Regions from separate parts of the Arthrobacter sp. T2-23 genome, predicted to be linked through region 3. Evidence: predicted binding sites of a transcription regulator. Region 3 holds the regulator's gene; each other region holds the start of a gene.
The links. The regulator LexA, encoded in region 3, represses DNA repair genes until DNA is damaged. The targets are predictions, from matches to a motif close to TCGAACANNTGTTCGA.
Positions count from the first base shown of each region.

Region 1 (10,456 bases), 390 kb from region 3:
CCAAAACCTCACGGTCCTCGCTTTTACTATGCTGGTCGCGGCGCCCGCCAGCTTCATCGGCGGGATTGCCCTTGCGGTGCACCAGGACCTTGCCCTGTCCGGGATTGTGGTGGCGGTCATCCCGGTCCTCGCGGTCATCATGTTCCTGATCGTCCGCCGCCTGATTCCGCTCTACCGGCAGGGCCAGAAACTCATTGACCGGATCAGCCGCGTGCTCCGGGAGCAGATCATCGGAGCCAACGTCATCCGCGGCTTCGTCCGTCAGGATCACGAGATCCGCCGCTTCGACGCCGCCAACCGGGACCTCACCAGGAACAACCTGGACTCCGCGCTGCTGGTCGCCGGCATGAATCCGATGATCATGGTGGTGGTGAACCTGTCCTCCGTCGCGGTGGTCTGGTTCGGCGGCCACCGGATCCAGTCCGGAGAGATGCGGCTCGGTGCGCTGACCGCGTTCATCGCCTACATTCTGCAGATCCTGATCGCCATCATGATGGCGATGTACGTGTTCACCACGGCACCGCGCGCGGCGGCCTGCGCCGAGCGGATCCAGGCGGTCCTCGACACCGAGCCCGCCATCGACGGGCCGGCCGTGGAGCCGCCGGCGGCGTTACCCGAAGGGACGGCACCGGACGGGAGGGTACCGGAAGGGACTGTGGAGTTCCGCGACGTGGCCTTCGCTTATCCCGGGGCCGAAGCGCCGGTGCTGGCCGGGGTCTCGTTCACCGCCGTACCAGGGACGACGACGGCGATCGTCGGCGCCACAGGCAGCGGCAAGACCACGCTGCTGAACCTGCTGCCGCGCTTCCTCGATCCGTCGGCAGGCACCATCAGCATCGGCGGCCGCGACACCCGTTCCCTGCCGCTGGCGTCGCTGCGACGCCTGATCGCCATGGTGCCGCAGCACTCCTACCTCTTCTCGGGCACCCTCGCCGAGAACCTGCGGATGGGCGCACCGGACGCGAGCGACGCGGAACTGTGGCGGGCACTGGAGACCGCCCAGGCCGCGGACTTTGTCCGGGACCTCGACGGCGGCCTGGACGCCCCGGTCCGCCAGGGCGGCACCAATTTCTCCGGCGGCCAGCGCCAGCGCATGTGCATCGCCCGGGCGCTGCTCCGGGCCGCCCCGGTCTACGTTTTCGACGACAGCTTCTCCGCCCTCGACTACGGCACCGACGAGCGACTCCGCGCGGCGCTGGCCCCACTTCTGCGTTCGGCGACGGTGCTGGTCGTGGCCGAACGCGTCGCCACGATTGGGGACGCGGGGCTGATCCTGGTGTTGGAGGACGGCCGGCTGGTCGCGCAGGGCACCCACGAGGAGCTGATGGCGACGTCGCCGACCTACCAGGAAATCGCCGCCTCCCAGCTGGTCCTGGAGGAAACAGCGTGAGCGCCGCCTTCCCGGCTGCCTCCGGGACCGCCGCCAAATGGCGGGCCGCCGGGAGGCTGCTGGGGCTCCTGCGCCCGGTGCGCCTCCGGATGGCCGGCGTCATCGCCGCGACCTGCGGCTTCGCCGCCCTGAACGTGGCCGCGCCCAAATACCTTGGCGACGCCACCGACGTCGTGGTGCAAAGTGTCGTGCGCGGCGCCTTCGATGAGTCGAAGCTGGGCCGCCTGCTGCTCGCTGTGGCGCTGATGTACCTCGGCGCCTCGCTGTTCAGCTGGATCCAGGGCGCCCTGACGGCCACGGCCGTGCAGCGGCTCAGTTACGGGCTCCGTGCCTCCGTGGAGCAGAAACTGCACCTGCTGCCCTCCAGCCATTTCGACGACCAGCACCGCGGCGACGTGCTCAGCCGCGCCACCAACGACGTCGACAACGTCTCGCAGGCGCTTAACCAGCTGCTCAACCAGCTCATCATGTCGGTCCTGATGCTCTCCGGCGCCCTGGCCATGATGTTCTGGCTGTCGTCGCTGCTGGCGTTGGTGGCCCTCGCCTCGGTCCCGGTCTCCACCGTGATTACCGTGCTCGTGGCGCGGAAGTCGCAGGCACACTTCACCGCGCAGTGGAGCAGCACCGGCGATCTGCACTCGCACCTGGAAGAGTTCTTCACCGGGCACGAGGTAGTCAAGGCGTTCGGCCGCCAGCAGGCGGCCGCGGACATCTTCCGGGCGAGCAACGACCGTCTCTTCCGGGCGGCCTCCGGCGCCCAGTACCTGTCCGGCGTCGTGCAGCCGCTGATGATCTTCGTCTCCAACCTTAACTACATCGCGGTCGCGGTACTCGGCGCGCTGCAGGTCGCCACCGGCAGCATGACGATCGGCGGCGTCCAGGCGTTCATCCAGTTCAGCCGGCTCTTCAGCCAGCCGATGGGCCAGATCGGCGGCATGCTGACCCTGATGCAGTCCTGCGCGGCCTCCGCCGAGCGGGTCTTCGCGCTGCTGGACGCACCGGAAATCCCCGGGGACGCCCCTGCCGCGGGCGCCGCCGGCGCGGACGCCCCTGCCGAGGGCGCCGCCGGCGCGGCCAGGGCCGCGGCCGCACGCTCCGGCGGCAGAAAATCCGCGGGGCCCACGGGCCGGGTCACCTTCGAGGGCGCGACCTTCGGCTACAGCCCCGGCGCGCCAGTGGTGGAGGATCTGTCCTTCACCGTGGAGCCGGGCCAGACGGTGGCAATCGTGGGCCACACCGGGGCCGGCAAGACCACCGTGGTCAACCTCCTGATGCGCTTCTACGAACTCGACGCCGGCAAGATCACCGTGGACGGCCAGGACATCGCGGAACTGCCGCGCGACGGGCTGCGGGCAGCCATCGGCACCGTGATGCAGGATGCCTGGCTGTTTACCGGGAGCATCCGGGAGAACATCGAATACGGCCGTCCCGGCGCCAGCGACGCCGACATCACCGCCGCAGCCCAGGCAAGCCACGTGGACCAGTTCGTGCGTGCCCTCCCGGCCGGCTACGCCACCATGCTGGGCAACGACGGCGACTCGCTCAGCCGCGGCCAGCGACAGCTCATCTCAATCGCCCGGGCGCAACTGGCCGGCCGCAGCATCCTGATCCTCGACGAGGCCACCAGCTCGGTGGACAGCAGGACGGAGGTCCAGATCCGGCAGGCCATGTCCAGGCTGCGGCAGGGCAGGACCAGCTTCGTGATCGCCCACCGCTTGTCCACCGTCCGCGACGCTGATCTAATTCTCGTCATGGACCACGGACGGATTGTTGAACAAGGGAACCACCAGGAACTGATGGCGGGGGAGGGCCTCTACACGGGCCTCTACCGTGCCCAGTTCGCCGGCCGGGAAGAATTCGACGGCGTCCTGGAGCCCGAACTGTGACCCCGCCGGAGTCCGGCCTGGCACGCTTTCCCGGCGGCTGGAAACCCAACACCGGCAGCTCGGTGCCGCTGTTCGAACAGCTCCGGCTGAACATCATCGAGCGGGCCGACGACGGCACCCTCGCGCCGGGCACCCGGCTACCCGCCGTCCGCAGCCTGGCGGCCGATCTCGGTGTCGCGCCGCACACCGTGGCGCGCGCCTACAAGGAACTCGAAGCCGCCGGCGTCGTCGCCACCCGTGGCAGGAACGGCACCGTCGTGTGTGCCCGCGACGAGGCCTGGGGCTCACTGAGCGCGGCGGCCGCGGAATTCGCGGCGGCCGCTAAAGCCCAGGGCGCCAGCTTCGCCGAAGCCGTCCAACTCCTGGCGGCCGCATACGACCGCCATTAGCTCAACCGCCAATAGCACAACAGCAGTCGGAATGGATATTCGAAGAAGTTTTCGATTAGCATTGGAGGCGTGCCTAAAGCCGTAGCTGAAGAACCTGCCGTCGATGTCCAGCCCGCCGCCGCTCCGGAAAACTCCGGAAAAGCCGCCGGCCCCCAGCCATCAGGCCCGGCGTCGCCGGGCGCGGAGCTGGTCCGCCCCGACCTTTCCCGGCTGGTCGTGAAGGGCGCACGCGAACACAACCTGCGCAACGTCGACCTCGACCTGCCCCGCGACGCGATGATTGTCTTCACGGGGCTTTCCGGCTCCGGCAAATCCTCGCTCGCCTTCGACACGATCTTCGCCGAAGGCCAGCGCCGCTACGTCGAGTCGCTCTCCGCCTACGCCCGCCAGTTCCTCGGCCAGGTGGACAAGCCCGACGTCGACTTCATCGAAGGCCTGTCGCCGGCCGTGTCGATCGACCAGAAGTCCACCAGCAAGAACCCCCGCTCCACCGTGGGCACGATCACCGAGATCTACGACTACATGCGCCTGCTCTGGGCCCGCGTGGGGCGCCCGCACTGCCCGGTCTGCGGCGAGCCCGTCACCAAGCAGACGCCCCAGCAGATCGTCGACCAACTGCTGGAACTGCCCGAGGGCACCCGCTTCCAGGTGCTGGCCCCGGTGGTCCGCGGCCGCAAGGGCGAATTCGTCGAGCTGTTCAAGGAGCTCACCGCCAAGGGCTACTCCCGGGCCCGGGTGGACGACAAACTGATCCAGCTCAGCGAACCGCCCAAGCTCGGCAAGCAGTTCAAGCACACCATCGAGGTCGTCGTGGACCGCCTGGTCGTGAAGGAAGGCATCAGCCAGCGACTCACGGACTCGGTGGAAACCGCGCTGGGCCTGGCCGAAGGCCGTGTCCTGGCCGAATTCGTCGACCTCGAGGCGGACGATCCGGAGCGGATCCGGGCCTTCTCGGAGCACCTCGCCTGCCCCAACGAGCACCCTCTCGCGATTGACGAAATCGAGCCCCGATCGTTCTCCTTCAACAACCCCTTCGGCGCCTGCTCGGCCTGCAGCGGCATCGGCACCAGGCTCGAAGTGGACGAGGAACTCCTCATCCCCAACCCCGAGCTCTCGCTCTCCGAGGGCGCCATTGCGCCCTGGTCGCTGGGCGCCGCCACCACCGAATACTGGAACCGGCTCCTCGGCGGCCTGGCTAAAGAGCTCGGCTTCAAGATGACCACGCCTTGGGAGAAGCTCTCCGCCGAGGCGCGGCAGACCGTGCTGCACGGCAAGGACCACAAGGTCGTGGTGCAGTACCGCAACCGTTTCGGCCGGGAGCGCAAATACAGCACCGGCTTTGAAGGCGTGGTCCAGTACGTGCATCGCAAGCACACCGAAACCGACTCGGACTCGGCCCGCGACCGCTACGAGGAGTACATGCGGCAGGTCCCGTGCCCGGCCTGCAACGGCGCCCGGCTGAACCCGGCGTCGCTGTCGGTCCTGATCAACGGCAAGTCCATCGCGGAGGTCGCCGCGCTGCCGATGCGCGAGTGCGCGCACTTCCTCGACAGCCTGGTCCTCACCGGCCGCGAGGCTCAGATCGCCCACCAGGTCCTCAAGGAGATCCAGGCCCGCCTGACCTTCCTGCTCGACGTCGGCCTGGAATACCTGAACCTGGAACGGCCCTCCGGCACCCTGTCCGGCGGCGAGGCCCAGCGCATCCGGCTGGCCACCCAGATCGGCTCCGGCCTCGTCGGTGTGCTCTACGTCCTGGACGAGCCCTCCATCGGCCTGCACCAGCGCGACAACCGGCGCCTGATCGAAACCCTCACCAGGCTCAGGGACCTCGGCAACACCCTGATCGTGGTCGAACACGATGAGGACACCATCCAGGAGGCCGACTGGGTGGTGGACATCGGACCCGGCGCCGGCGAGCACGGCGGCATGGTGGTGCACTCCGGGTCCTACCAGGACCTGCTGGAGAACACCGAGTCCTTGACCGGCGACTACCTCTCCGGCCGGAAGTCCATCGCGGTGCCGAAGAAGCGCCGCAAGTACGACAAGAAGCGCGAGCTGAAGGTCGTCGGGGCCAAGGAAAACAACCTGCTCAACGTTGACGCCGCCTTCCCGCTGGGCCTGTTTACGGCCGTCACCGGTGTCAGCGGTTCAGGCAAGTCCACCCTGGTCAACGAGATCCTCTACAAGGTGCTCGCCAACAAGCTCAACGGCGCCAAGCAGGTCGCCGGGCGGCACAAGACCGTCCAGGGCCTTGAGCACCTGGACAAGGTGGTGCACGTCGACCAGAGCCCCATCGGCCGGACCCCGCGCTCCAACCCGGCCACCTACACGGGAGTCTTCGACCACATCAGGAAGCTCTTCGCCGAAACCACCGAGGCCAAGGTCCGCGGCTACCAGCCCGGCCGGTTCTCCTTCAACGTCAAGGGCGGCCGCTGCGAGGCCTGCTCCGGCGACGGCACGCTGAAGATCGAGATGAACTTCCTGCCGGACGTCTACGTGCCCTGCGAGGTCTGCCACGGCGCACGCTACAACCGCGAAACGCTCGAGGTGCACTACAAGGGCAAGACCATCGCGGACGTCCTCAACATGCCGATCGAGGAGGGCGCGGAGTTCTTCGCCGCCTTCTCGCCGATCGCGCGGCACCTGAAGACCCTCGTCGACGTCGGCCTCGGCTACGTGCGGCTGGGGCAGCCCGCCACGACACTCTCGGGCGGCGAGGCGCAGCGCGTGAAACTGGCCGCGGAGCTGCAAAAGCGCTCAAACGGTCGCAGCGTCTATGTCCTCGACGAGCCGACCACCGGCCTGCACTTCGAGGACATCCGCAAGCTGCTGATGGTGCTGCAGGGACTGGTCGAAAAGGGCAACACCGTGATCACGATCGAACACAACCTCGACGTCATCAAGAGCGCCGACTGGATCGTGGACCTGGGCCCCGACGGCGGTTCCGGCGGCGGCCGGATCGTCGCGTCCGGCACACCGGAGCAGGTGGCGAAGTCCAAGGAAAGCCACACCGCGGCGTTCCTCGCCGACATCCTGGGCTGACGGGCCGCCGACGGCGGAAATCTTCCCTGATCTATTCCCGACAGGGCATGCAATTTTCTGCCATCCGCGCGGTCGTGAGAAACTACTCCGGTGACCCATACCACCGTGCCCGTTATCTTTGACCTCGACGGCACTCTTGTCGACCCGGCCGGGGGGATCACGGACGGAATCGCGGCGGCCCTCACCGAACTCGGCCTGCCGGTGCCGGGCACGGACCGGCTGGACGCCATGATCGGGCCGAAGCTCAGCCACTCACTGAGGGATATCGCGGGGGTCCCGCCCGAACAGCTCGACGACGCCATCCGCATCTACCGCGGGCACTACCTGGCCACCGGCATCGCCCAAAGCAGGCTTTACCCGGGCATCCGGGCGCTGCTGGAAACCCTGGTCGAGGCAGGACGGCCCGTCGCCGTCGCCACCCAGAAGCCCGAAGGCATCGCCCGCACCGTCCTGGAGCACCACGGCATCGCCGCCCTGTTCCACACCATCCGCGGCTCGGCCGCCGACGAGGCGGCAGCCGCCGGTGCGCCGTCCGGGAAAGCTTCGATCGTGGCCGCGGCGCTGGCGGACCTCTCCACCCGGTATGGCGCGGACAGCGAATATGCGGTGATGGTGGGGGACCGGGCACAGGACGTGGCCGGGGCGGCTGCGAACGGACTCGACTGCATCGGCGTAGGCTGGGGTTTTGCGCCCGACGGCGAACTGCACGCGGCCGGCGCCGTCGAGATCGTGCACACCACCCTGGCGCTCCACGCTACGATCACCAGACTCTCCGAACGCCCGGGGACCGAAGCCCTGAATGAGGTGCACACCATTGGCAATGTTTGACGCGATCCGCTGGACCACCCGCGGGCTCATCTCCTCGACCTGCCGTCCTACCGTGATCGGCCTCGAGAATGTGCCCAAGGAAGGCCCCTTCATCGTGGCGCCGAACCACCTCTCCTTCCTGGACAGCGTGATCGTGCAGGCCCTTATGCCTCGGCCGGTGGCGTTCTTCGCCAAAGCGGAATACTTCACCACCGGCGGCGCCAAGGGCCGGATGATGAAGTCCTTCTTCGAGGCCGTGGGCTCCATCCCGGTCGAACGCGGTGAACAGGCCGCCAGTGTCCAGGCACTGAAGACGCTGCTGGACATCCTCGACGCCGGCAAGGGCGTGGGAATCTACCCGGAGGGCACCCGCTCACGCGACGGCATCCTCTACCGCGGCCGCACCGGCGTCGGCTGGCTTGCCCTCACCACCGGCGCCCCCGTGATCCCGGTCGGACTGATCGGCACGGAGAACCTGCAACCCGCGGACAGCAACAAGGTCAAGCCCCAGCACTTCACCATGAAGGTGGGCGAGCCGCTCTACTTCGAGAAGACCGGGCCGGACCATTCCCTCCCGGCGCGGCGCCAGGTCACGGACCGCATTATGGACGCCATCGCGGAACTCAGCGGGCAGCAACGGGCCACCACCTACAACCAGAGCAAGAGCGTCGACTAATCGGGGCACCCCGCCTGCGCGCCCCTTCGGGGCCGTGCGTCCGCTACGCCGGCGGGCCCTTACCGGCCGGCTCCGTGAAGGTTCAGTAGAATAGATCAGTGGCAAATCCAGCTAGTTACCGGCCCCAGACCGGGGAGATCCCGAACAACCCGGGTGTGTACCGCTTTCGCGACCCGCACGGCCGGGTCATTTACGTGGGCAAGGCCAAGAACCTCCGCTCGCGGCTGAACTCCTACTTCGCCAACCCCGCCGGCCTGCTGCCCAAGACCTACGCGATGGTCCATACCGCCAGCAGCGTGGAGTGGACGGTGGTGGGCAGCGAGCTGGAATCGCTGCAGCTGGAATACACCTGGATCAAGGAATTCAAGCCGCGGTTCAACGTGATGTTCCGGGACGACAAATCCTACCCCTACCTGGCCGTCACGATGGGGGAGAAGTACCCCCGGGTACAGGTCCTGCGCGGCGAACGGCGCAAGGGGACACGGTATTTCGGCCCGTACACGGCGGGAGCCATCCGCGACACCATGGACACCCTGCTGCGGGTCTTCCCGGTCCGCAGCTGCAGCCCCGGGGTCCTGAAGCGCGCCGAGGCCAGCGGTCGGCCCTGCCTGCTCGGCTACATCGACAAATGCGCCGCCCCCTGCGTGGGCCGCATCTCGGCCGAAGACCACCGGGCCCTCGCCGAGGATTTCTGCGCCTTTATGGGCGGCGAAGCCAAGCGCTTCGTCTCCCGGCTGGAGAAGGACATGGCCGCCGCCGTGGCCGAGCTCGACTACGAACGCGCCGCCCGGGTCCGGGACGACATCGTCGCGCTGAAGAAGGTCTTTGAACGCAACGCCGTGGTCCTCGCCGAAGACACCGACGCGGACGTGTTCGCGCTGTACGAGGACGAACTCGAGGCGGCGGTCCAGGTCTTCCACGTGCGGGGCGGGCGGATCCGCGGCCAGCGCGGCTGGGTGGTGGAAAAAGTCGAGGATTCCACCACCCCAGACCTCGTGGAACACCTGCTGCAGCAGGTCTACGGCGAGGAAGCCGGAAGCCAGGGCCGGCTGCCCCGCGAGGTGCTGGTCCCCGCCGAGCCCAGCAATGCCGCCGAGCTCGCCCAGTGGCTCAGCGGGCTGCGCGGCGCCCGGGTGGACGTCCGCGTGCCGCAGCGCGGCGACAAGGCCGCGCTGCTCTCCACCGTGCGTGACAACGCCGAACACGCGCTCAAGCTGCACAAGTCCCGCCGCGCCGGCGACCTGACCATGCGTTCCCAGGCGCTTCAGGAACTCCAGGAAGCCCTTGACCTGCCCGTCGCTCTGTTGCGGATCGAATGCTTCGACATCTCGCATGTGCAGGGCACCAACGTCGTGGGTTCCATGGTGGTGGTCGAGGACGGCCTGCCCAAGAAATCGGACTACCGGAAGTTCTCGGTCACGGGGGAGGCCGCCAACGACGACACCGCCGCCATGCACGACGTCCTGACGCGGCGTTTCCGGAACTACCTGCAGGAACAGGCCGAGAAGACGGACTCCGGTTCCTCGCCCCTGGCTGCCGCCCAGGCCGCCGCCGTGGCCGACGCCCCGCTTGAGGACACCACGACGCCGGCGCCACGGACGAAGTTTGCCTACCCGCCCAACCTCGTCGTCGTCGACGGCGGCAAGCCCCAGGTCAACGCCGCCGCCCGCGCCCTGGCCGAACTCGGTATCGACGACGTCTACGTCGTCGGACTGGCCAAACGGCTTGAGGAGGTCTGGCTGCCGGACAGCGACTTCCCGGTCATCCTGCCGCGCGCTTCGGCCGGCCTTTACCTACTGCAGCGGATCCGCGACGAAGCGCACCGCTTCGCCATCACCTTCCACCGGCAAAAGCGCGGCAAAGCCATGACCGCCTCCGCGCTCGACGGCGTCCCCGGCCTGGGCGAGTCCAAGCGCAAGGCGCTGCTAAACCAGTTCGGCTCGGTCAAGGGCATTCGGGCCGCCAGCATCGAAGAGCTGACAGCCGCGAAGGGCATCGGCCCCGCACTGGCCGGCGCCATCGTGCGGCATTTTAGCGACGACTCGGGCGCGGACGGGCCGGTTGCGCCGGCCATCAACATGACGACCGGTGAAATCCTCGAAACTTAGCTAGCTCCGGCAATCTTGGCTAGGGTAAGGAGCTGAGGTAGGACGCGGCCGGCAGGCAACTGCCCCGCGCCCCGGCCTCGCGGCAGAGCAAACAGCAGAGATGGGGCACGACTGATGGCAGAGTCAACGGCAGGATCCGGCGTGGAAGCGGACGGGTT
Region 1 covers NZ_AP027917.1:393,036-403,491, reverse strand. Annotated here, with positions in the region: gene ACZ5Z0_RS01885 (ABC transporter ATP-binding protein) at 1-1,390, shown strand, start outside; gene ACZ5Z0_RS01880 (ABC transporter ATP-binding protein) at 1,387-3,276, shown strand; gene ACZ5Z0_RS01875 (GntR family transcriptional regulator) at 3,273-3,665, shown strand; gene uvrA (excinuclease ABC subunit UvrA) at 3,852-6,707, shown strand; gene ACZ5Z0_RS01865 (HAD hydrolase-like protein) at 6,798-7,535, shown strand; gene ACZ5Z0_RS01860 (lysophospholipid acyltransferase family protein) at 7,522-8,190, shown strand; gene uvrC (excinuclease ABC subunit UvrC) at 8,289-10,298, shown strand; gene rapZ (RNase adapter RapZ) at 10,413-10,456, shown strand, end outside.
Region 1: the regulator LexA is predicted to act here: its motif matches at 3,705-3,720, upstream of uvrA (excinuclease ABC subunit UvrA).

Region 2 (10,456 bases), 340 kb from region 3:
GGCCGAAGCACGCGACGCCGAGGTCAGCGAAGCCGAGCTGTTCGGCCCCCAGTACCTGCTGCGCCGGCCACTGCTGCAAGCAATCGAACACCCCGGGCCGCGGCCGGCGGTGCTGCTGCTGGACGAAATCGACCGCGCCGATGCCGAGTTCGAGGCGTTCACCTTCGAGCTGCTGGCGGAGGCCTCCGTCACCATCCCCGAGCTCGGCACCATCCGCGCCACCCATCCCCCCATCGTTGTCCTGACCTCCAACCGCACCCGGGACCTGCACGACGCGCTCACGCGCCGCTGCCTCTACCACTGGATCGACTACCCCGGGCCGGCGCGGATTGCCGAGATCGTCCGCCGCCGGGTGCCGGCCAGCAGCGGTCCGCTGGCGTTGCAGGCCGCCGCGGTGATCACGCGGCTGCGGACCCTGGACCTGGCCAAACCGCCCGGCATTTCGGAGGCCATCGACTGGGTTTCGGCGCTCGCCGTGCTGGGCATTGAGCGGATCGACGCCGCCACCGCCGAACAAACCTGGGGCTCGATCGTCAAGAACCGTGACGACCTGGAACTGGTGGACTCACGCGGGGCCGCCTGGCTGGTGGGCGGCGCCGGTGACTGAGACGAGGCCGCCGGTGCAGGCTCCCGCTCCGGCGTTTGTGGAGGCTGCCGCCCTGGCGGCCACCTTTATTACGGCGCTGCGCGGTGCCGGCCTCCTGTGCTCCCCGGACCGGGCCGCCCGGCTGGCACAGGCTCTCCGGCTGGTACCGCCAACGAATCTGGAACGGCTCTACTGGACCCTGCGGGTGGTCCTGGTCTCCAGTCTCGAGCAGGTGCCGGTGTTCGACGCCGTGTTCGATTCCGTCTTCCGGGGCGGCTTCGATCCCGCCGCAGCGCTGGGCCGCAGCGCCAGCACACCCGTGCCCGCGCCGCCGGCCCCACCGCCCGACGAGGGATCGCACCCCCGGCCCGCCGCGGATAGCGGCCGCCCGACCGAGCCCGGCCGCACGGCCGGCCGGCGGCATCCTGCCGTGGCGACTGGCCGTGACGACGACGGCGCCCGCTCCGGCCCCGACCGGGAGGCCGTCCTCGCGATGGCGTCCACCGAGGAGCACCTGCACACGACAAACTTTGCCGAACTCTCCGAGCAGGAAGCCGCCGAGGTCCGGCGGCTGGCGGCGCGGATCCTTTTGGCGACACCGGCGCGGCTGAGCCGGCGGACCCGCAAGTCCCCGCACAGCGGTGCCCGCCTGGACATCCGGGCCACGGTGCGGGCGGCCCGCCGTTCCGGCTACGACTCGCCCCGGCTGCTCTACGCCCGGCGCCGCGAACAACGCCGCAAACTGGTGCTCCTGTGCGACGTCTCCGCCTCGATGGAGTCCTACTCCCGGGTTTTCCTGGCCCTGCTGCAGGGCGCCGTCACGAACGCCGGGGCCGAGGCCTTCGTCTTCTCCACCCGGCTGACCCGCCTGACCCGGCAGCTGGCCCACCGCGATCCCGATCTGGCCCTCGCCCAGGCGGCTGCCACGGCGACGGAGTGGGCCAGCGGCACCAGGATCGCCGAGAGCTTCCGGCACTTCCTGGACGAATACGGCCGCCGCGGGCTGGCCCGGGGAGCCGTGGTGGTGGTGTTCTCCGACGGGTGGGCGCAGGAGGATCCGGGACAAGTCGGCGCCCAAATGGCCCGGCTGCGCCGGCTCGCGCACCGGGTGGTCTGGGTGAACCCGCGAAAAGCGGCACCGGGCTTCCGGCCGCTGGCCGGCGGTATCGCCGCGGCCCTGCCCTACTGCGACGCCTTCGTCAGTGGACACAGCTACGCGGCGCTGGCGGAGCTCGCCGCCGCAATCCGGGGTGAAGGCCCGCCCGCGGCCGGCGGCCACGAAACGCGACTTCGAATGATCGGACGACAAGCGGAAGACAAGGGAGCAGCTCATGCAGATTGACAGCAGTTTTTCGGTGGTCGCACCGATCGGCAAGGTTTGGGACACCCTGATGGACTTCGAACGGGTGGCCGGCTGCCTGCCGGGCGCCCAGATCCTGAACAAACTCTCCGACGACGCCTACCAGGTGGGCATGACGGTCAAGCTGGGCCCGGTGAACATGCAGTACAAGGGGCTGCTCAACGTGCTGGAGCGCAACGCCGCCGAGCACCGGGCCGTGCTGGGCGGCAAGGCCCAGGAGACCCGCGGCCAAGGCACCGCGGAAGCCCAGGTGACGCTGGCCCTCACGGAAGAAGGAACCACCACCCGCGGAACCGTGAGCGCCGACCTGGCGCTGTCCGGCAAGGCGGCGGCGATGGGCAAAAGCGTGATCGGCAGCGTCACCGAACAAATGATGGGACTCTTCGCCAGCAACTTGCAGGCCATGCTCGCCGAACCGGGTGCCGCTGCCGGGGCCGGCACCGGGACTGCCCCCGAAGTGGAGACGCCGGCCGCGGCACCCCCGCCGGCCTCGTCCGCGGTCCCGGTAACTGCGCCCGCAACCACCGGGACCGGCGCAACGCCGCCGCCGAGCGCGACGCCGCCGCCGAGCGCGACGCCGCCGTCGAGCACGGCGCTGTCGGCGTCGGGGTCGGGCAGCCTCGACGCGTTCAGCCTGGCCAGGGGCATCGCCGCAGATCAACTCTCCAGCCCCGGCAAGGTCCTCGGCCTGGTTGCCGTGGTGGCCTGCGTCGCCTACTGGGCCGGACGGCGGTCCGCGTTCCGCATGCTCCGTATTTTCGGAAGGCTCTAGGGAGGGCACGGTGCGGGACGTCCTGGAAGCCATCATGCCGGACTGGCGGGAGGGGAAGACCGCCGGCCTGGCGACGGTCGTGAATACGTTCAAGTCCGCCCCGCGTCTGCCCGGAGCTTCCATGGCCGTCACCGCCAGCGGCGCCGCCGTCGGCTCGGTGTCCGGCGGCTGCGTGGAAGGCGCCGTGTACGAACTCGCCAGCCAGGTCCGGGACGACGGCGTGCCGGTGCTGGTGCGGTACGGGATCAGCGACGACGACGCGTTCGCCGTCGGCCTGACCTGCGGCGGGATCATCGACATCTTCGTCGAGCCGGTCTCGCGGCAGCGCTTCGCGGAGCTCGACGACGTCCGGCGGGACATCGCCGACGGGAGGCGGGTAGGGGTGGCCACGGTCATAGAGCACCCGGACAGCAGCTGGCTGGGCCGGCACCTGGTGGTGCGCCGGGACGGTTTTGAGGGCAACCTGGGCTCCGAGCGCGCCAACCTGGCCGTCGGAGACGACACCCAGGGCTACCTGGCAGCGGGCCGGACCGGCATCCTGAGCTACGGCCCGGACGGGGAGCGGCTGGACAGCGGGATGCGGATCTTTTTCTCGAGCTACGCGCCGGCGCCGCGGATGCTCGTCTTCGGCGCAATCGACTTCGCCTCGGCGCTCGCGCGGCTCGGCACCTTCCTCGGCTACCGCGTGACCGTCTGCGACGCCCGCGCCGTCTTCGCCACGCCGGCGAGGTTTCCCGACGCCGCCGAGGTGGTCAACGAGTGGCCGCACCGCTACCTCGCCGGGCAGCAGTCCCGTGGGCTGGTGGATGAACGGACCGTCATCTGCGTCCTCACTCACGACCCAAAGTTCGATATTCCACTTCTGGACGTGGCCCTGCGCGGAAGTCCCGTGGCGTTTGTCGGGGCGATGGGCTCCCGCCGGACGCACGAGGACCGGCTGAGGCGGCTGCGCGAGGCAGGACTGGGCGGTGCCGAACTGTCCAAGCTGCACAGCCCCGTCGGCCTGGACCTCGGCGCCCGGACCCCGGAGGAAACGGCGGTGTCCATCGCCGCGGAGATCATCGCCAAGCAGTGGAGCGGCAGCGGCGAGCCGCTGCGGCAACTGGACGAACGGATCCACCACGACGAACAGAACCGCGAACAGCCGCAGTCCTAGCGGAGCTCGGCACCTGCCGCGGCGCCCGGGCCCGGCCGGGCACCGGGGAAGCCTAGCGGCCTGCGGTGGCAGGAACGGCCGAGAGCAGTTCCCGGTAGCGGGCGGCGTGGGCCCCAAGTTCCTCGGGCGTCATCCGGGGCGCCGCATGCAGGACCAGGGGTTCTGCCATCTCCAGCCCGCAGAGGTGCGCGGTGGCCTCCAGGGGCCGCAGCAGCTCGGCCATGGTGAAGCGGTTGTGCCCCGTTGGCGTGTAGGAGGACTCGGGGCCGCCGGTCGAGATGACCAACTGCAGCCGTTTGCCATGCAAGGCGTCGCCGCCGGCACCGTAGGCGAACCCGTAGGTGAGGACCTGGTCCATCCACTCCTTCAGCACCCCGGGAACCGAGTACCAGTGCCAGGGGAACTGCAAGACGATGGTGTCATGCCCGCGCAGGAGCTCCTGCTCCCGGACGACGTCAACGCGCCGCTCGGGGTAAGCCGATGCGAGTTCCCGGACCGTGACGCCGTCGAGGTCCTTGATGGCGGCGGCGAGCGCCGCGGTGATCCGGGACGCCGCCAGGTCAGGGTGGGCAACGACGACGAGGGTGCGGTGAGCGGTCATGGAAGGTTTGTGCTTCTTTCGGAATCGGATTCGAGGCCTACCAGGGCGGCGCTGAGCTGCCAGAGACGGTCAGCATCGGCCCGGCTGTAACTGCGTTTTGATGATTTCTTTGCCGTGCTGTTGGCAAAGTACTGGCCCGTGACATTTTCAAGTTCGGGCGCCGAGGCGAGATGGATGGACGTCTGCGCCCCCTGCTCCGGAGACTTCATCCACCGCTGCACCAGCGGCGTCAGGAACCCCTGCAACGGGCCCGGATCCTCGGCCCCGAAGGCTGTCCGCACCACACCGGGGTGCAGCGCGTTGGCGGTGACCCGGGTGCCGGCGAGCCGGGCGGCGAGGCCGTACGTGAACAGGACGTTTGCCAGTTTGGACTGGTTGTAGGCCCGCTGCCCCGAGTAGGATCGCTCGGCCTGAAGATCCGCGAAATCCATGCGGCCCATGGCCTGGGCTCCGGAGGAAACCGTCACCACCCGCGCGGGCGCGCTGTCCTTCAACCGCTCGAGCAGCAGGTTGGTGAGCAGGAACGGCGCGAGGTGGTTGAGGGCGAAGGTGTACTCAAGCCCGTCCGCGGTGAGCCGGCGGCTGTTCCAGAACCCGCCGACATTGTTGACCAGGACGTCGAGGCGGTCCAGGATCTGCATCACGTCGCCGGCCAGGCGGCGGACCTCTTGCTGGGAGGAGAGGTCCGCAATGAACACCTCGACCGGGGCCGAGGCTACCGCGCGGATCTCTTCCGCTGCCCGAGCCGCCCGCTCGGCGTCGCGTCCCGTGATGGCTACCCGCGCTCCCCTGGCTGCCAGCCCCAGCGCTGTGGCCTTGCCGATCCCGCCGGTACCCCCGGTGATCAGGACAGTCTTTCCCGCCATGGATTGCATACGAGCCTCGCTCCGGGTGCCGCGGTCGCCGGATGACATTCCCCGCCGGCGGACCTAGACAGGATTGTCTAGGTCGGGATCGAAGTTACCAGACAGAATTGTCTGTTCACAAGCCGCGTCCGTGGTCCGGCCGGCATTGCCGCCCCTGCCCCGGGGCGCCGGGCGTAAGCTCGTGCCATGGCGAGATATTTCGATGTGCACCCCGACAACCCACAGCCGCGCTCCATCACGCAGGTGGTGGAGCTGGTGAAGTCCGGCGGCCTGATCGCCTACCCGACCGACTCGTGCTACGCCCTCGGCGCCCAGCTCGGAAACAGGGAAGCGCTGGACCGGATCCGGTCCATCCGCCACCTTGACGACAAGCACCACTTCACGCTGGTCTGCAAGGACTTCGCCCAGCTCGGCCAGTTCGTGCAGATCGACAACGACGTGTTCCGCAGCATCAAGGCCGTCACCCCAGGCAGCTACACCTTCATCCTGCCCGCCACCAAGGAGGTGCCCAAGCGGCTGCTGCACCCGAAGAAGAAGACGGTCGGGGTCCGGATCCCGGACCACAAGGTGGTCCAGGCGCTGCTGGACGAACTTGGCGAGCCGCTGCTCTCCAGCACCCTGCTGCTGCCGGACGAGGAGGAGCCGCTGACGCAGGGCTGGGAGATCAAGGAGCGGCTGGACCACGTGGTGGACGCCGTGATCGATTCCGGCGACTGCGGGGCGGAGCCGACGACGGTCATCGACTTCTCCAGCGGCGTCGCCGAGGTCGTCCGCCACGGCATGGGCGACCCGTCCCGATTCGAGTAGGGCCGATCGCCGGGAACCGCAGCGTCGTCGACTAGGCTCTTGGGATGCCTCACCTCATCGCTCCGGACGTCCGCTACCACTCCACCTGGCTGGAAGGATCCGCGGAATTCGACGGCGCCCACCGGGACGGCGGGGGCGCGGAGGACTGGTCCCTGCAAGAGCTCCGGGACGCGGAGTCGTTCGGCCGCTTTGTGGAGGCCCGCCTTCTGGACGCCCTGCCAGAGAGCCCGCGGAAGCCGGGCTATGTGCCCTGCACGTATTTGTGGATCATGGACGGTGGCACGTTCCTCGGCTCACTTGCCATCAGGCACGAACTCAACGATTTCCTTCTCAACGAGGGTGGCCACATCGGCTACAGCGTGAGGCCCTCCGCGAGGCGCCGCGGCCACGCGGCGGCGGCGCTGGCCGATGCCCTGCCGATTGCCCGGGACCTTGGAATCGCGCCGGTCCTGCTCACCTGCGATGAGGACAATGCCGGCTCGCGGGCGACTATCGAAAAGAACGGCGGCGTCTACGAGGACAGCCGCAACGGCAAGCGCCGCTACTGGATCGATACACCCGCAACGGGCGCGCCCCGGACGACGTCGACCAGCGCGTGAGCCGCCAGCCGGCGGCCGCGTCGGGTTGCCCCAGGTCCGTCGCAAGTTTTCCCGGGCCGGCCGCCCAGTAGCGAACTCGCCCATGAAGGTCCTGCGCGGGCGCCACGGTCTAGCCGCACCGCGGCGCCTTTCATCCGCATGCCGGATCCAAGGGGAGTCACTGGGCGGGGCTGTTAACGAGCCGAGCTAGTCCACTTCGAGGACGAAGAAGATGAAGGACAGGAAGGCCGACTTCTCGCCGCTGAGGATGCGCGGCGGAAGGAGTTCGTGTGGCGTGTCCGGAGCCGGTTCAGGTTCGCTCACGGTGGCTACGCGGTACCCCGCCGACGTGAAAGCGTTGAACATCGCGTGGAGCGGCCGGTGCCAGAACGTCAGGACCGCGGGCTCGCCGTCGAACTCGTAATCCTCCGAATACTCCCGGATGGCGAAGTAGTCCTCGGTTGGTTGGGTGACCACGCTGACTGTCGGGTGGTTGACCGACAGGATCAGGCGACCGCCCGGCTTGAGCACGCGACGCAGTTCGGCAAGCGGTGCCGACCAGTCCTCCATATAGTGCAGGACCAGGGAGGAGACGACGTCGTCGAAGGAGTCATCGGCGAAAGGGAGCGGCTTGCTGAGGTCGGCCAGGTGCAGGTCCGCGGTGGCGCCCAACCGCTGTCTTGCCAATTCCAGCATCGCGGGGCTGGCGTCGAAGCCGGTCATGATTGCGCCCTTCGCGCTCAACGCCGCGGACAGGGGCCCGGAGCCGCACCCTGCGTCCAGGACCCGGTGGCCGTCGACGTCGCCGGCGAGCGCGATCATCGCAGGCCGCTCGTAGTAGGCGTTCAGGAGGCTGGCCTCGTTCTCTGCGGCGTAGCTCTCGGCGAAGCTGACACGCCTAGCAGCTTTTATGCCTCATCGAGGATGGGTATGATCCCATCGTTTCCCGCCTCGGGTCACGGGGCGTCAGGACGAGCAGATCACCCACGTCACAGTTCAGGGCGCTCTCCTACTATGCCTGGGGACCACGCGGCAACGCGGAACTTTTCGCACAGCTGACAGGCAACGTCGGTTCATTGTCAGCCCGCGGGGCTACACTTGAATTCGAAGATATGTTCGAATAAGGGTGTGTTGTGGGCGTAATCATCGGGCCGCGCGTGATAGATGCGGGCTCTTCCCTATTGTCGGTGCTGATCTCGCCGGTGCCGGTCGCCGCAGGCTATCCGTCGCCGGCCCAGGACTACTTTGACGGCAGGATCGACCTCAATGAACACCTCATCAAGGACATCACCAGCACGTACGTGGTGCGCGTGTCCGGGGACTCGATGGAGGGCGCCGGCATCAGCGACGGCGACGAACTTATCGTGAACCGGGCGCTGGAACCCCGCGACGGGAGCGTCGTCGTCGCCGTCCTCGACGGCGAACTCACCGTCAAGCGCCTCCGCCTGACGGCTCGCGGGGTGGTCCTGCAGGCGGACAACCCGCGCTACCCCGACATCCGCGTGCCCGCCCTCGCCGACCTCGTCATCTGGGGCGTCGCCACCCGGTGCCTCCACCATGTCTGAGCCCCATGTCTGAGTACCCGGCCCGGCGCGGCAGCATCGCCCTTGTGGACGTGAACTGTTTCTACGCCAGCGCCGAACGGGCCTTCGACCCCTCCCTGGAGGGCCGTCCTGTGGTGGTGCTGTCGAACAACGACGGTTGCGCGGTCACCCGCTCGCCCGAAGCCAAGGCCCTTGGCATCCCCCTCGGGGAACCCTGGTTCAAGATCGCCCCGCGGGCCAAGGAGTGGGGGCTCGTGGCCAAGTCCAGCAACTACGAGCTCTACGGGGACATCAGCGCCCGGGTGATGGAGCTCCTGGGCCGGTATTCGGCCTGGTTGGAGGTGTACAGCATCGACGAGGCATTCCTTGGCGTACGGGGCACTCCGGAGGAGCTGCTGCGGCTCGGCCACGCCATGAAGACGGCGGTCCGCCGGAACGTCGGCGTTCCGGTCTGCGTGGGTATCGCCGGCACCAAGACTCTTGCGAAGCTGGCCAACAAGTGGGCCAAGCACAACCCGGATTTTGACGGCGTCTGCCACTGGGACTCCGTTCCCGCGGCCAGGCGGGATCACCTGATGGCCCGCCTGTCCGTGATCGAACTCTGGGGTGTCGCCACCCGGCTGACCAAGCGCCTCAACGGGATGGGGATCCATACCGTGCTGGACCTCGCCCGGGCGGATCCGATCAGAATCAGGGACCGCTTCTCCGTGGTGCTGATGCGCACAGTCCTGGAGCTCCAGGGCACCCCCTGCATCCCGCTCGAAGAAGAACGCGTCGGACGTGACCAGCTGATCTTCAGCCGGTCATTCGCCACGCCCATCAACACCGCGGCCGGAATGCGCCAGGTCCTCGGCGTCTATGCGCAGCAGGCCAGCGCCAGGCTCGCCAGGCACGAGCTGCAGGCGTCTGTCCTTACCGCCTTCGCTGCCACGTCCTACTACAACCCCCGGGACAGCTCGCATCCCTCGGTCTGTGTTCGGCTGCCGATGCCCACCGCGGACCCGGTGCTGCTGGCCCGGGCGTCCTACGCCCTGCTCCCCCGGATCGACGACGGCGTGAAGTACGCACGGGCCGGCATCATGGTCACGGACCTGCGCCCCACCGCCCGCCAGGCTCCGCTGGCTGTCTTTGAGAACCCGCACGAGGAACGCGGCATCGGACCGCTGCTCGAAGAGGTCAGCCGCAAATTCGGCCGGGCTTCCATCGGCCTGGGTCACGCCGGTATCCGCGGCGGCCCGGACTGGACGATGAAGCGTGACATGCTCTCGCCGCGCTACACGACGCACTGGGACGAGCTTCCCGTGGTGAGGGCGGGCTGACGGCTGACGGCCCGGCACTCGCACCGCGCCGTCTGCGGCAGGGGGTTCGTGGCCCGTCAGACGGCCGCGCGGACCCGCTGAAGGAATGAATCCAGAATCCGCCCGGCGTTCTCGTGCAGCCGGTCTTCGGACGCAAGGCGCTGCGGTCCGGCACCCTGCAGCCTCTCGCCGAGGAAGAGCAGGGCTGCGAGCACTTCGGAGAGTTCGGTGTTTGCCTCGGCACGCTGCCGGAGGAGCCTCAGATGCACCGCCTGCAGGGCAGGACCCGGCGAGCAGGCCAGGTCGCGGTCAAAGAGGCGCCGGCAACGGTCATAGGCGGACAGGCCCTCGACCGGCAGTCCGGCAAGTTCGTATGCCGTCACCAGGACCGTCCACGCCCGCTCATTGAGCGGCTCCGCCCGGACGGCGACCTGCGCCCAGCGGATGGCCTCGTCGTGCCGTTCCAGGAGGGACGCAGTCTCGGCAGCGAAGATCATCGCAGCGACACGTTCGGCCGCGTGCCGGGCGCGGGCCTCTTCGGCCCAGTCGGCGACGAGTTCGAATCCGAGGAGCGGTTCGGCGGAGAGTTCCAGCGCCTCGAGCAGGAGCGGATACGCATCGGCCGGCTCCGCAAGGTTTGCGGCGCGGAGCAGGCTGCGGAAGCGGGAAAGGTCCAAGTCCACGAGCTGCGGATCCAGCACATATCCGCTGTTGGCGGTGCGGAGCGGCCCTGTCTTGGTCTGTCCCGGCTGAATCGCGCGGCGGATGCCGCTGACGTAGCTCTCCAGGGTGGCCACGGCCCCATCGCTGGCACTTGGACCCCAGAGGATTTCGATCAGTCGGGTTTTGGAGACCGGGGTGCCCAGATTCAGCAGGAGAATCTCAAGA
Region 2 covers NZ_AP027917.1:445,273-455,728, forward strand. Annotated here, with positions in the region: gene ACZ5Z0_RS02060 (AAA family ATPase) at 1-607, shown strand, start outside; gene ACZ5Z0_RS02065 (vWA domain-containing protein) at 600-1,928, shown strand; gene ACZ5Z0_RS02070 (SRPBCC family protein) at 1,918-2,718, shown strand; gene ACZ5Z0_RS02075 (XdhC family protein) at 2,729-3,874, shown strand; gene ACZ5Z0_RS02080 (NAD(P)H-dependent oxidoreductase) at 3,927-4,475, opposite strand; gene ACZ5Z0_RS02085 (SDR family NAD(P)-dependent oxidoreductase) at 4,472-5,341, opposite strand; gene ACZ5Z0_RS02090 (L-threonylcarbamoyladenylate synthase) at 5,528-6,148, shown strand; gene ACZ5Z0_RS02095 (GNAT family N-acetyltransferase) at 6,193-6,747, shown strand; gene ACZ5Z0_RS02100 (class I SAM-dependent methyltransferase) at 6,934-7,548, opposite strand; gene ACZ5Z0_RS02105 (LexA family protein) at 7,860-8,291, shown strand; gene ACZ5Z0_RS02110 (Y-family DNA polymerase) at 8,297-9,589, shown strand; gene ACZ5Z0_RS02115 (AfsR/SARP family transcriptional regulator) at 9,646-10,456, opposite strand, start outside.
Region 2: the regulator LexA is predicted to act here: its motif matches at 7,831-7,846, upstream of ACZ5Z0_RS02105 (LexA family protein).

Region 3 (10,456 bases):
GTGCCGCTGAAGAAGCAGCCGAGGCCATGCGGCCACGGCTGGGCCTCAATATCCTTTGCCAGGGCGAGTCGACCATGACGGCACTCGTAAAGCAGTTCGCCGACGAGCCTGACACTTGCCTCTTTGGCACCATGTCGCTCTGGCAGGGCGTCGATGTGCCCGGAAACTCCTGCCGGCTGGTGGTCATCGACAGGATCCCGTTCCCGCGGCCGGATGACCCGCTGATGACCGCCCGCTCCCGGGCCGTGGCCCAAGCCGGCGGTAACGGCTTCATGAGTGTATCTGCAACCCACGCGGCCATCCGGCTCGCCCAGGGCGCCGGCCGGCTGATCCGCTCGACGTCGGACAAGGGCGTGGTGGCTGTCCTGGATTCCCGGCTGTCCACCGAGCGCTACGGCGGGTTCCTGCGCGCCGCGCTGCCGCCGTTCTGGCCCACCACCGACCCGGCGGTGGCCCTGGCCGCCCTCGCACGCCTGGCCAAGGAAGCCCCGGCAAAGGAGACGGCCACCTAGCCCCGGTCACCCAACGACGAAGGCCCCGTCCGGAAAACTCGGACGGGGCCTCTCTGTGCCGGGCGCAGCCTGCCGGCGGCGCTAGAGGGAGCGAAGCACCGAGACGACTTTGCCCATGATGACGGCATGGTCGCCGAGGATCGGTTCGTACTGGGTGTTCTGCGGGAGCAGCCAGGTGTGGCCGTCGCGCTGGCGGAACGTCTTGACCGTTGCCTCGTCGTCGAGCAGGGCAGCGACAATGTCGCCGTTGACGGCGTCGTTCTGGCGCCGGACGACCACCCAGTCGCCGTCGCAGATGGCGGCGTCGATCATCGAGTCGCCGGCGACCCGGAGCATGAACAATTCGCCGTGGCCCACCAGTTGGCGCGGCAGCGGCATCACGTCCTCCACCACCTGGTCGGCCAGGATCGGGCCTCCGGCGGCGATCCGGCCCACGAAGGGCACCATTGCGGTGTCGGTGGCGCTGGCGAGTTCCGAGACCGCAACGCCGCCGACGGCCCGCAGGCCGGTGGACTTCGCCACCCCGGAGACCTTGGTAGCGCCCTCGTCGAGCGTCAGAGGCAAAAGGACTTCCATGGCGCGGGGCCTTTTGGGATCCCTCCGCAGGTAACCGAGCTTTTCCAGCTGCGAGAGCTGATGGGTGACGCTGGAGAGGCTGGCGAGGCCGACGGTGTCGCCGATCTCGCGCATCGAAGGCGGGTAGCCGTTGTCCGTCACGGACCGCTGGATGGTCTCCAGGATCTTCTTTTGCCGGACGGTGAGGCCCTTCGGCGCCCGGCCGGTCTGGGGGCTCCGCTGGGCGGCCCTCCCGCCGGCGGCTTGTGCTGCCATGTTCGCCACGCCTTTCCGATCCGCCCGGCCGCCGTGGGCTGCCGGGACCAACTGGTCTGAAAATGTCAGACCCCGCTGATCAACTGCTGTTGATCACCACAAGTGGTTCTGCTGGTTCAAAAGTAGGCCAGCAGACACGCTTTTTCAAACATTTGTTCTAGCGAGTCTCGACAATGTTCGTTCATAAGTGCTAAAACAGAAACTACAAAGTTCGAATATGTGTTCGAAGTGAGTCGCAGGAGCGGGATCATGCGGTTCGGTTCTGTGTTCGAACGTAGTGATCAAGATTTGCGGTCCAGGTTTGCTTTAGATGGTTCGGCCGATTGGCGGCGAGTACGTGGAGTACGCCGGGCGGCACAGATAAGTCCAGGAGGGCTCAGTTCATGTCAGCAGTAAGCGCTATTTCCGGTTCACTGGTTTCCGTTCCCGTGCAGGCGTCACGGTTCGAGGCTTTCGGCCCGCACGGCATCTTCGACGGGCAGGAAGCGGGCCGCGGGCAGCGGGCTGTGCCTGCCGCCGCGCCCAGGCAGGCGCCGCTGCGGCTGACCCGCCGGGGCCGCTTCGTCTTCTTCGGCCTGCCGTTGATTCTGCTGGCTGCGCTCGTCCTTTCGCTCGCCGGTTTCCTGAACGCGCCGGCCAAAGCCGCCGACTCGACCGCGGAGCTCTCGCTCACCCCTACGGTCACCGTGACGGTCCAGCCGGGGGAGTCGCTGTGGGCCATCGCCGGCGCCGTGGCACCGCAGCGCGACCCCCGCGACGTGGTCGCCGACATTGTGCAGCTCAACAACCTCGATGCCGCCCGCGTTATCCCCGGCCAGCAGCTCTACGTGCCCTCCAAGTAATACGGCCCCGGCCGCCCTCTGGGGGTCACAGTTTCGGGGCCGGGCGTGGTCTCACTTAAACTAGGCACGTGACCGACCAGCTAGAGCGCCTCAACCGACTGCCCCTCCGGACCAATCTGAGGGGGTTGCGGCCTTACGGCGCGCCCCAGCTGGATGTTCCGATCTTGCTGAACGTCAACGAAAACACCCATGGCGTCCCGGACGACGTCCGCGCGGCCATCGCAGAGGCAGTGACCGAGGCTGCCGCCGGACTGAACCGGTACCCTGATCGCGAGTTCACCGAATTGCGGGAAGGGCTGGCGGAGTACCTCGGCCACGGCCTCGACGCCGCCAACATCTGGGCCGCCAACGGCTCCAACGAAGTCCTCCAGCAAATCCTCCAGGCCTTCGGCGGTCCGGGTCGCACTGCGCTCGGGTTCCCTCCCACGTACTCCATGTACCCGCTGCTGGCCGCCGGCACGGACACCGAGTACATCGTGGGGGTGCGTGCCGACGACTACGGGCTCAGTGCCGAATCGGCCGCCCGGCAGGTCCGGGAGCTAAAACCCAACGTTGTTTTCCTCTGCTCTCCGAACAACCCCACGGGCACCGGCCTGGGTCTCGACGTCGTCGAGGCCGTCTACGAGGCCGGGGAAGCCAGCCAGACCATCGTGATTGTCGACGAGGCGTACCACGAGTTCGCCCATGACGGAACGCCCAGCGCCCTGACGTTGCTGCCCGGACGCGAGCGGCTGATCGTGTCCCGGACCATGAGCAAGGCCTTTGCCCTGGCCGGCGCGCGGCTGGGCTACATGGCGGCTGCGCCGGAGGTGACCGATGCCCTGCGTCTGGTCCGGCTGCCGTACCACCTGTCCGCCATCACGCAGGCCACGGCGCTGGCCGCGCTGCGCCACCGCGTGGCCCTGATGGCCGATGTTGAAGACATCAAGCGCCAGCGGGACCGGATCGTCTCCGAGCTGACCCGGATGGGGCTGAAACCGGCGGCCTCCGACTCCAACTATGTGTTCTTTGGCGGCCTCGAGAACCCGCATGAGACATGGCAGGGGTTGCTGGACGCCGGTGTGCTGATCCGCGACGTCGGGATCCCCGGCCACCTGCGTGTGACCGCAGGTACTGAGACGGAAACCACAGCGTTTCTGCACGCGCTCGAACGCATCCTGACCGGCCACGAAGCACAGTCCGCCTAGACTTAAGCCAGGACCCACGCACACCGCCGGCGTTCGCCGGGCGCCCGCCTCATCCAAAGGACACCCCACATGAGCAACACCGGATCTGCCGCTGCCGAGGCCCGGACCGCACGCCTCGAACGGACCACCAGCGAGTCGTCCGTGCTGGTCGAGATCGACCTGGACGGCACCGGCGTCTCGGACATCAGCACCTCGGTGCCGTTCTACGACCACATGCTGACGGCGCTGAGCAAGCACTCCCTGATCGATATGACGGTGAAGGCCACCGGTGACACCCACATCGATGTCCACCACACCGTGGAAGACGTCGCCATCACCTTCGGGGAGGTCCTGCGCACCGCCCTGGGGAACAAGGCCGGCATCCGCCGCTTCGGCGAGGCCACCGTGCCGCTCGACGAGGCGCTCGCACACGCCGTCGTCGACGTCTCCGGTCGGCCCTACCTCGTGCACGCCGGAGAACCTGCGGGCCAGGAATACCACCTCATCGGCGGCCACTTCACCGGGTCCTTGACCCGGCATGTCTTCGAGGCGATCACCCTGCATGCCGGAATCTGCCTGCACATGAACGTCACCGCCGGCCGGGATCCGCACCACATCGTCGAGGCGCAGTTCAAGGCCTTTGCCCGGGCCCTCCGCGCGGCTGTTGAGCCGGATCCCCGGGTCGAGGGTATTCCCTCCACCAAGGGTGCGCTGTGACCGGCAAAGTTCTCCAGGACGGCGCGATCATCGACCCTGACGCCTACCGGAAGCCCGTGTCGCCCGAGGGTAAGCCCACGGTCACCGTGCTGGACTACGGTTCGGGTAACGTCCGATCGGCCGTGCGCGCCCTCGAGCGCGCCGGCGCCGAGGTCATCCTCAGCGCCAGGCCGGAAGACGTGCTGAACGCCGACGGACTCGTCGTCCCCGGCGTCGGGGCCTTCGAAACCGTCATGAACGAGCTCAAGGCGGTCGACGCCGTCCGGATGATCGGACGCCGGGTCGCGGGCGGCCGGCCCGTGCTGGCGATCTGCGTCGGACTCCAGGTCTTGTTTGAGGCCGGCGTCGAACACGGCACCGTTGCCGAGGGCATGGGGGAGTGGCCCGGCAAGGTCGAGCTGCTGCCGGCCGACGTGGTGCCGCACATGGGCTGGAACACCGTCACCGTTCCGGAGGGCTCCCGGCTCTTTGCCGGCGTCGAGAACGAGCGCTTCTACTTCGTGCACTCCTACGGTGTACAGCACTGGGATTTCGATGTGATCCAGCCGCGCATGAAGGCGCCGCTCGTCACCTGGTCCGAACACGGTGCCCCGTTCATCGCAGCGGTGGAAAACGGTCCGCTCTGCGCCACCCAGTTCCACCCCGAAAAGTCCGGCGACGCCGGCGCGCGCCTGCTCCGCAACTGGGTGGACGGTCTGCGCAGCGGCGCCGCCACCAGCGGTGCCGCCGAGGCCGGTACAGTCCAGCCTGGCACCCCGGAACAGACCGCCTAGATGTGGTCCATAGTCCTGATGGGCCTCGCCGGACTGCTGGTGGGCGGCGCCCTGTCCTTCCGGCAGCAGAAAAGCCCGCTCTGGGTCCAGATCGTGTTCTACATCCTGGCCGGCATGTCGCTGCTGGCCGCCTGGCTGTTAACCCTGCCGGGGAACTGACCCTGCCGGGCACCTGACCACCACGTCCCAGCCCGCCCCGACCGCCACCCCGATACGTGAGGACCCAACGATGACCACCGAAACCCCGCTGCCGGTACTAGAGCTGCTCCCCGCCGTCGACGTCGTCAACGGCCAGGCCGTGCGCCTGGTCCAGGGCGAAGCCGGCAGCGAAACCAGCTACGGCACTCCGCTGGAGGCGGCGCTCAACTGGCAGAAACAGGGCGCCGAATGGGTCCACCTCGTGGACCTCGATGCAGCCTTCGGCCGTGGCTCCAATGCCGAACTGCTGCGCGAGGTCGTCGGCCGGCTGGACATCAAGGTCGAACTCTCCGGCGGCCTGCGCGACGACGAGTCGCTGGAAAAGGCCCTCGACCTCGGTGTGGCCCGGGTGAACCTCGGCACCGCCGCGCTGGAGAACCCCGACTGGACCTCCCGTGTGATCGAGCGTTTCGGGGACAAGATCGCCGTCGGCCTCGACGTCCGCGGCACCACCCTCGCCGGCCGCGGCTGGACCAAGGAGGGCGGCGACCTCTGGGACGTGCTCGGCCGCCTCGAGGAAGCCGGCTGCGCCCGCTACGTCGTCACCGACGTCACCAAGGATGGCACCCTGCAAGGCCCCAACGTCGAACTGCTGCGCCAAATGGTGGAGAAGACCGGCAAGCCTGTCGTGGCCTCCGGCGGCATCTCCAGCCTCGAGGACCTCAAAGTCCTGCGCTCCCTGGTGCCGCTCGGGGTCGAGGGCGCCATCATCGGCAAGGCCCTCTACAACGGCAACTTCACGCTGCCCGAAGCCCTCGACATCGCCGGCCGCCGCTAGGGAAGTCCCGGCCATGGAGCACAACCCCCCGCCTCAGGGAACATTGCCCGAGCACAGCCAGCCCGGCGGGCGCCCCTTGCCCGGCCACATCGCCGCCGCCCTCGCGGGCGCCGGGGGCGCGACGGACTCCGCCGGCCAGCCCTGGGCCGGCCGCAGCCTCAGCGGTGACGACGCCAAGATCCACAACTTCGAGGACGACGACGGCGCCGCCGACGCCGGCTACCTGGCCGCGCTGGACGCCCTCGCCGCCGGCACCGGGGACGAGGCAGCCGTGGTGGCATCGCTGGCTACCGCGCGCGTCTTCGTGCCGATCGTGGCCCGGCTTGCCGAAGAAGGCGAGGGCGTAGCCGGCCAGGAGGGCAAGAAACAGCACGGGGAGGACCTGCACGGCGACAAGCAGGCGGACATGGCCCTCGTGACCTTGCAGGCCCCCGACGGCCGGACCGCGCTGCCGGTCTTCACCTCTGCCGGGGCCCTGGCGGCCTGGCACGCGGAGGCGAGGCCCGTGGCGGTCTACGCGGCGCGGGCCGCGCTCTCCGCCGTCGCCGAGGGGGCCGAACTGCTGGTCCTCGACCCCGGCTCGGCTGCCACCTTTGTGGTGCGCCGGCCCGCCGTCTGGGCCCTGGCCCGGCAGCACGCCTGGACGCCCAGCTACAGCGATCCGGCGGTGGCCGAAGCTGTCGCAACCGCAGCGGGTGGCCTTCCGGCGCTCCGGCGCGTTGAAATCCACCCCGGCGGGGGAGTGGCATCGGCGCAGGCCGGCGGGGGCCAGCTTCCCGGCGGGGGCGCCGGTCCGGAGCTGCGGATGGTGCTGTACCTTGAAGACGGGCTCGACGCCGCCGCGGTGCAGTCCCTCGTGGCCGGGCTGAACAACGCCTTGGCCCGGAATGAAACATTTGCCGAACGGGTTGACTCGATCGACATCAAGTTGCAGCGCGCAGCACCCTAGCCGAAGCCGGCGCGAAGGCCTCCGGGTGCTGCCAACGGCAGTACACAAAGGAAAGCAGTTTCGTGAATTTCGCGCTCTACCGGGACCTACTGGCCGTGAGGCCCATCAGGAACCTCCTGCTCGTTGGCATGGTCGCCCGGATCCCGCACTCCGCGGCCGGCGTGCTGCTGACACTGCACATCGTCCTCACCCTGGGACAGGGCTACGCGGCCGCCGGGGCTGCCGCGGCCGTCATGACGATCGGCATCGCCGTCGGAGCCCCGTGGCGCGGACGCCGGGTGGACACCGTGGGCCTGCGCCGGGCGCTGATCCCGTCCGTCGTCTCGGAGACCGTGATCTGGTCGATCGTGCCGCACGTCGGCTACGAACTGCTGCTGCCCCTGGTCTTCGTGGGAGGCCTGCTGACGCTGCCGATCTTCAGCGTCGTGCGCCAATCGCTGGGCATCCTCGCCGGCGGGGAGCAACGCCGGACGGCCTTCGCCCTGGACGCGATCAGCACCGAACTGGTCTTTATGATCGGACCCGCGGCCGGCGCCGTCGTCGCCACCGCGGGCTTCTCCGCGCTGGGGCTGACCGTGGTGGGCGTTGCCACCTCCCTGTCCGGCCTGTTCCTGATGTGGATCAACCCGCCCACCCGCAGCGCCGACTCCGGGGCTGAGCCGGACACAGCGTTCGAGGCGGCCCAGCAGGAAGGCGCGGAGACGGCCCTGGTGGCCGCGGCACCCCACGTCCAGGAAGCCGCTGCCGAGCTGGCACCACTGGCCGCCGCGGAGCAGCGGCGGCAGGGCCGCCTCGGCCTGCGGCACAAAGTCGTCCGCAACTTCGCCTGGTTCACGGCAGGCGTGGCGGCGGTCTTCGCCGTCGCGGCCGGCGCGGGCATGGTGCTCAGCGGCACCGACGTCGGCATCGTCGCGGCCCTCGAGAGAGGAGGGCACCAGGCCGAAATCGGCATCGTTTTCCTGTTCTGGTGCGCGGCATCCGTGCTGGGCGGACTGGTCTACGGCGCCATGCACCGGCCGGTGTCCCCGCTCTTGCTGCTGCTGGGCATGTCCGCACTGACGATTCCGATGGCCTTCGCGCACGACACCTGGACCCTCGCGGTACTCTCGCTGCTGCCGGGCCTGCTCTGCGCGCCAGTGCTCTCCGCGGCGTCGGAGAAGGTGGCGGAACTGGTCGAGGAGGGCCGCCGCGGCGAGGCGATGGGCTGGTACGGCTCGGCCCTCACCGGCGGCGTGGCACTCGGCGCCCCGCTGGCCGGGATCTTCATCGACGGCGTGGGCCCGGGCGCGGGGTTCGTCGCGGTGGGGGTGGCCGGCGTCGTCTTGTGCCTGGTGGGGCTGGTCCTGCAGCACCGCCGGCGGCGGCGGCTCGGCCCGGCCTGACCGGCTCGCGCCGATCCCGCAGGCCGCTCCGGCCAGCCAGGCGGTTAAACGACGACGGCGGCGCGGACCGTTCTGGTCCGCCCGCCGCCGTCGCTGTGGGCCGCTGGTTCGCTGCCTGTTGCTTAGTTGACCGGGCCGGTGTACTTCTCGCCCGGGCCCTTGCCCGGTGCGTCCGGGATGACGGATTCCTCGCGGAAAGCGAGCTGCAGGGAGCGCAGGCCATCGCGCAAGGGCCCGGCGTGCTGGGAACCGATTTCGGGTGCCGCGGATGTGACGAGTCCGGCCAGGGCCGTGATCAGCTTGCGCGCTTCGTCGAGGTCCTTGAGCTCTTCGGCGTTATCCTCGGCGGCCAGGCCGAGCTTCACGGCGGCGGCGCTCATCAGGTGAACGGCGGCGGTGGTAATGACCTCGATCGCGGGGACCTCGGAGATGTCGCGGATCTGCTGGGAGACGTCGGCCTGCGCCTCGGCCGGCTGGTAAACGTGTGAATTACTATCTGAAGTGCTCATGCTGGTAAGCTTGTCACAGACCGACTGAATGTCGTTATTTCTGCAGGGTTAAGGATCACCGGTTGAGAAACACCGGTTGAGACACACCACGTGGAACCCGCCGGCGCACATGTGCGTTGACCGGGTGCCTTTCTGTAGAATGGCTTTTCAGTTTGCAAGCGGAGTTCTCTCCCACCCGCGCCAGCCGCGCGTATTCCTCACGGAATCAAGGTTGCCGGGTACCTGGTCGGGCATCCTTCCCGGGCGTTACGCCTGGCGGGGGACGCATGTCGCCTCCTCACGGGGGAGGGCAGTTCCGATCTTCGAGGCCTTCGATTGCTCCGGCAATTGGAGGCCTTCTTCATTTTCCGGCGAAGTACCCCCACGATCACAGGAGCTTTAACATTAGCGAGCCAAGAATCAATGAGCGTATCCGCGTCCCCGAGGTGCGGCTGGTCGGCCCTGCAGGTGAACAGGTAGGAGTCGTCCGTATTGAGGATGCCCTGCGCTTGGCTGCCGAGTCCGATCTTGATCTCGTTGAAGTTGCACCGCAGGCGAAGCCTCCGGTGTGCAAGCTGATGGACTTTGGCAAGTACAAGTACGAAGCCGCCGTCAAGGCACGTGAGGCCCGGAAGAACCAGACCAACACGGTACTGAAGGAAATCCGGTTCCGGCTCAAGATCGACACCCACGACTACGAGACGAAGCGCGGCCACGCGCTCCGGTTCCTCGGCGCCGGTGACAAGGTCAAGGCCATGATCCAGTTCCGCGGCCGCGAACAGCAGCGCCCCGAGATGGGCATCCGCCTGCTCCAGCGCTTCGCCGACGACGTTGCCGAAGTGGGCGTCGTGGAGTCCAGCCCGCGTATCGATGGCCGCAACATGGTCATGGTGGTTGGTCCGCTGAAGAACAAGGCCGAGGCGAAGGCAGAAGCCCGCCGTGCAACGCAGCGCGCAGAAGCCAAGGCCGAGAACGAAGCCAAGGCGTCCGGTGGAGGCCGCGTTGACACGTCCGGCCCCGAGGCACCCCTGACCCAGTCCCTCGCGGACCTCCTTCCGGAGGGCTACCAGGTCCGGACAGAGGCGCCCGAGGCTGAGGCAGCCGAAGCAGCGGCTCCGGCGACGGAAGCTCCCGCCGTCGAGGTGCCCAAGGCCGAGGAAGCCGCTGGCGAGAAGGCTCCGGCCGCCGAAGCCCCCGCCGCGGTAGAGCCCAAGCAGGAAGCCCCCAAGGCCCCGGCGGCAGCTCCGAAGCAGGCGGCCCCCAAGGCCGATGCGAAGCCGGCAGTAAGCAAGGCACCGGCTGCCCCTAAGGCCGCGGCCCCCAAGGCTGCACCGAAGGCGCCCGCTGCTGCGGCCCCCGCCGCGACGCCGGCCGCCGAGAAGCCTGCTCCGAAGCCGACCGCGGCTCCGAAGCCGGTAGCCCGGCCTGCAGCGCCGAAGCCTGCGGCACGGCCGGCCCCCAAGGCCGCCCCGAAGCCGGGCAGTAAGAAGACCAACTAGTTCAGGGCTGCCGGACAGCAATGTCCGGCAGCAAGCAACCAGCACGCCGCCCGCAGGGGTGGCTGCACGAAAGACTGCAGACCTAGTCTGCGGATACGTAAGGAGATCGGTTCCCATGCCGAAGATGAAGACCCACAGCGGTGCTAAGAAGCGCTTCAAGCTGACCGGTAGCGGCAAGCTGCGCCGCCAGCAGGCCAACCGCCGCCACTACCTCGAGCACAAGTCCTCCAGGCTGACCCGCCGCCTCGCCGGCGACAAGATCGTCTTCAAGGGCGACGCCAAGGTCATCCGGAAGATGCTCGGCATCTAAGTTCCAAGTTC
Region 3 covers NZ_AP027917.1:785,990-796,445, reverse strand. Annotated here, with positions in the region: gene ACZ5Z0_RS03670 (ATP-dependent DNA helicase) at 1-512, shown strand, start outside; gene lexA (transcriptional repressor LexA) at 594-1,343, opposite strand; gene ACZ5Z0_RS03660 (LysM peptidoglycan-binding domain-containing protein) at 1,727-2,185, shown strand; gene ACZ5Z0_RS03655 (histidinol-phosphate transaminase) at 2,254-3,372, shown strand; gene hisB (imidazoleglycerol-phosphate dehydratase HisB) at 3,442-4,068, shown strand; gene hisH (imidazole glycerol phosphate synthase subunit HisH) at 4,065-4,841, shown strand; gene ACZ5Z0_RS03640 (hypothetical protein) at 4,842-5,000, shown strand; gene priA (bifunctional 1-(5-phosphoribosyl)-5-((5-phosphoribosylamino)methylideneamino)imidazole-4-carboxamide isomerase/phosphoribosylanthranilate isomerase PriA) at 5,071-5,817, shown strand; gene ACZ5Z0_RS03630 (SseB family protein) at 5,831-6,766, shown strand; gene ACZ5Z0_RS03625 (MFS transporter) at 6,829-8,148, shown strand; gene ACZ5Z0_RS03620 (DUF1844 domain-containing protein) at 8,271-8,657, opposite strand; gene infC (translation initiation factor IF-3) at 9,083-10,135, shown strand; gene rpmI (50S ribosomal protein L35) at 10,251-10,445, shown strand.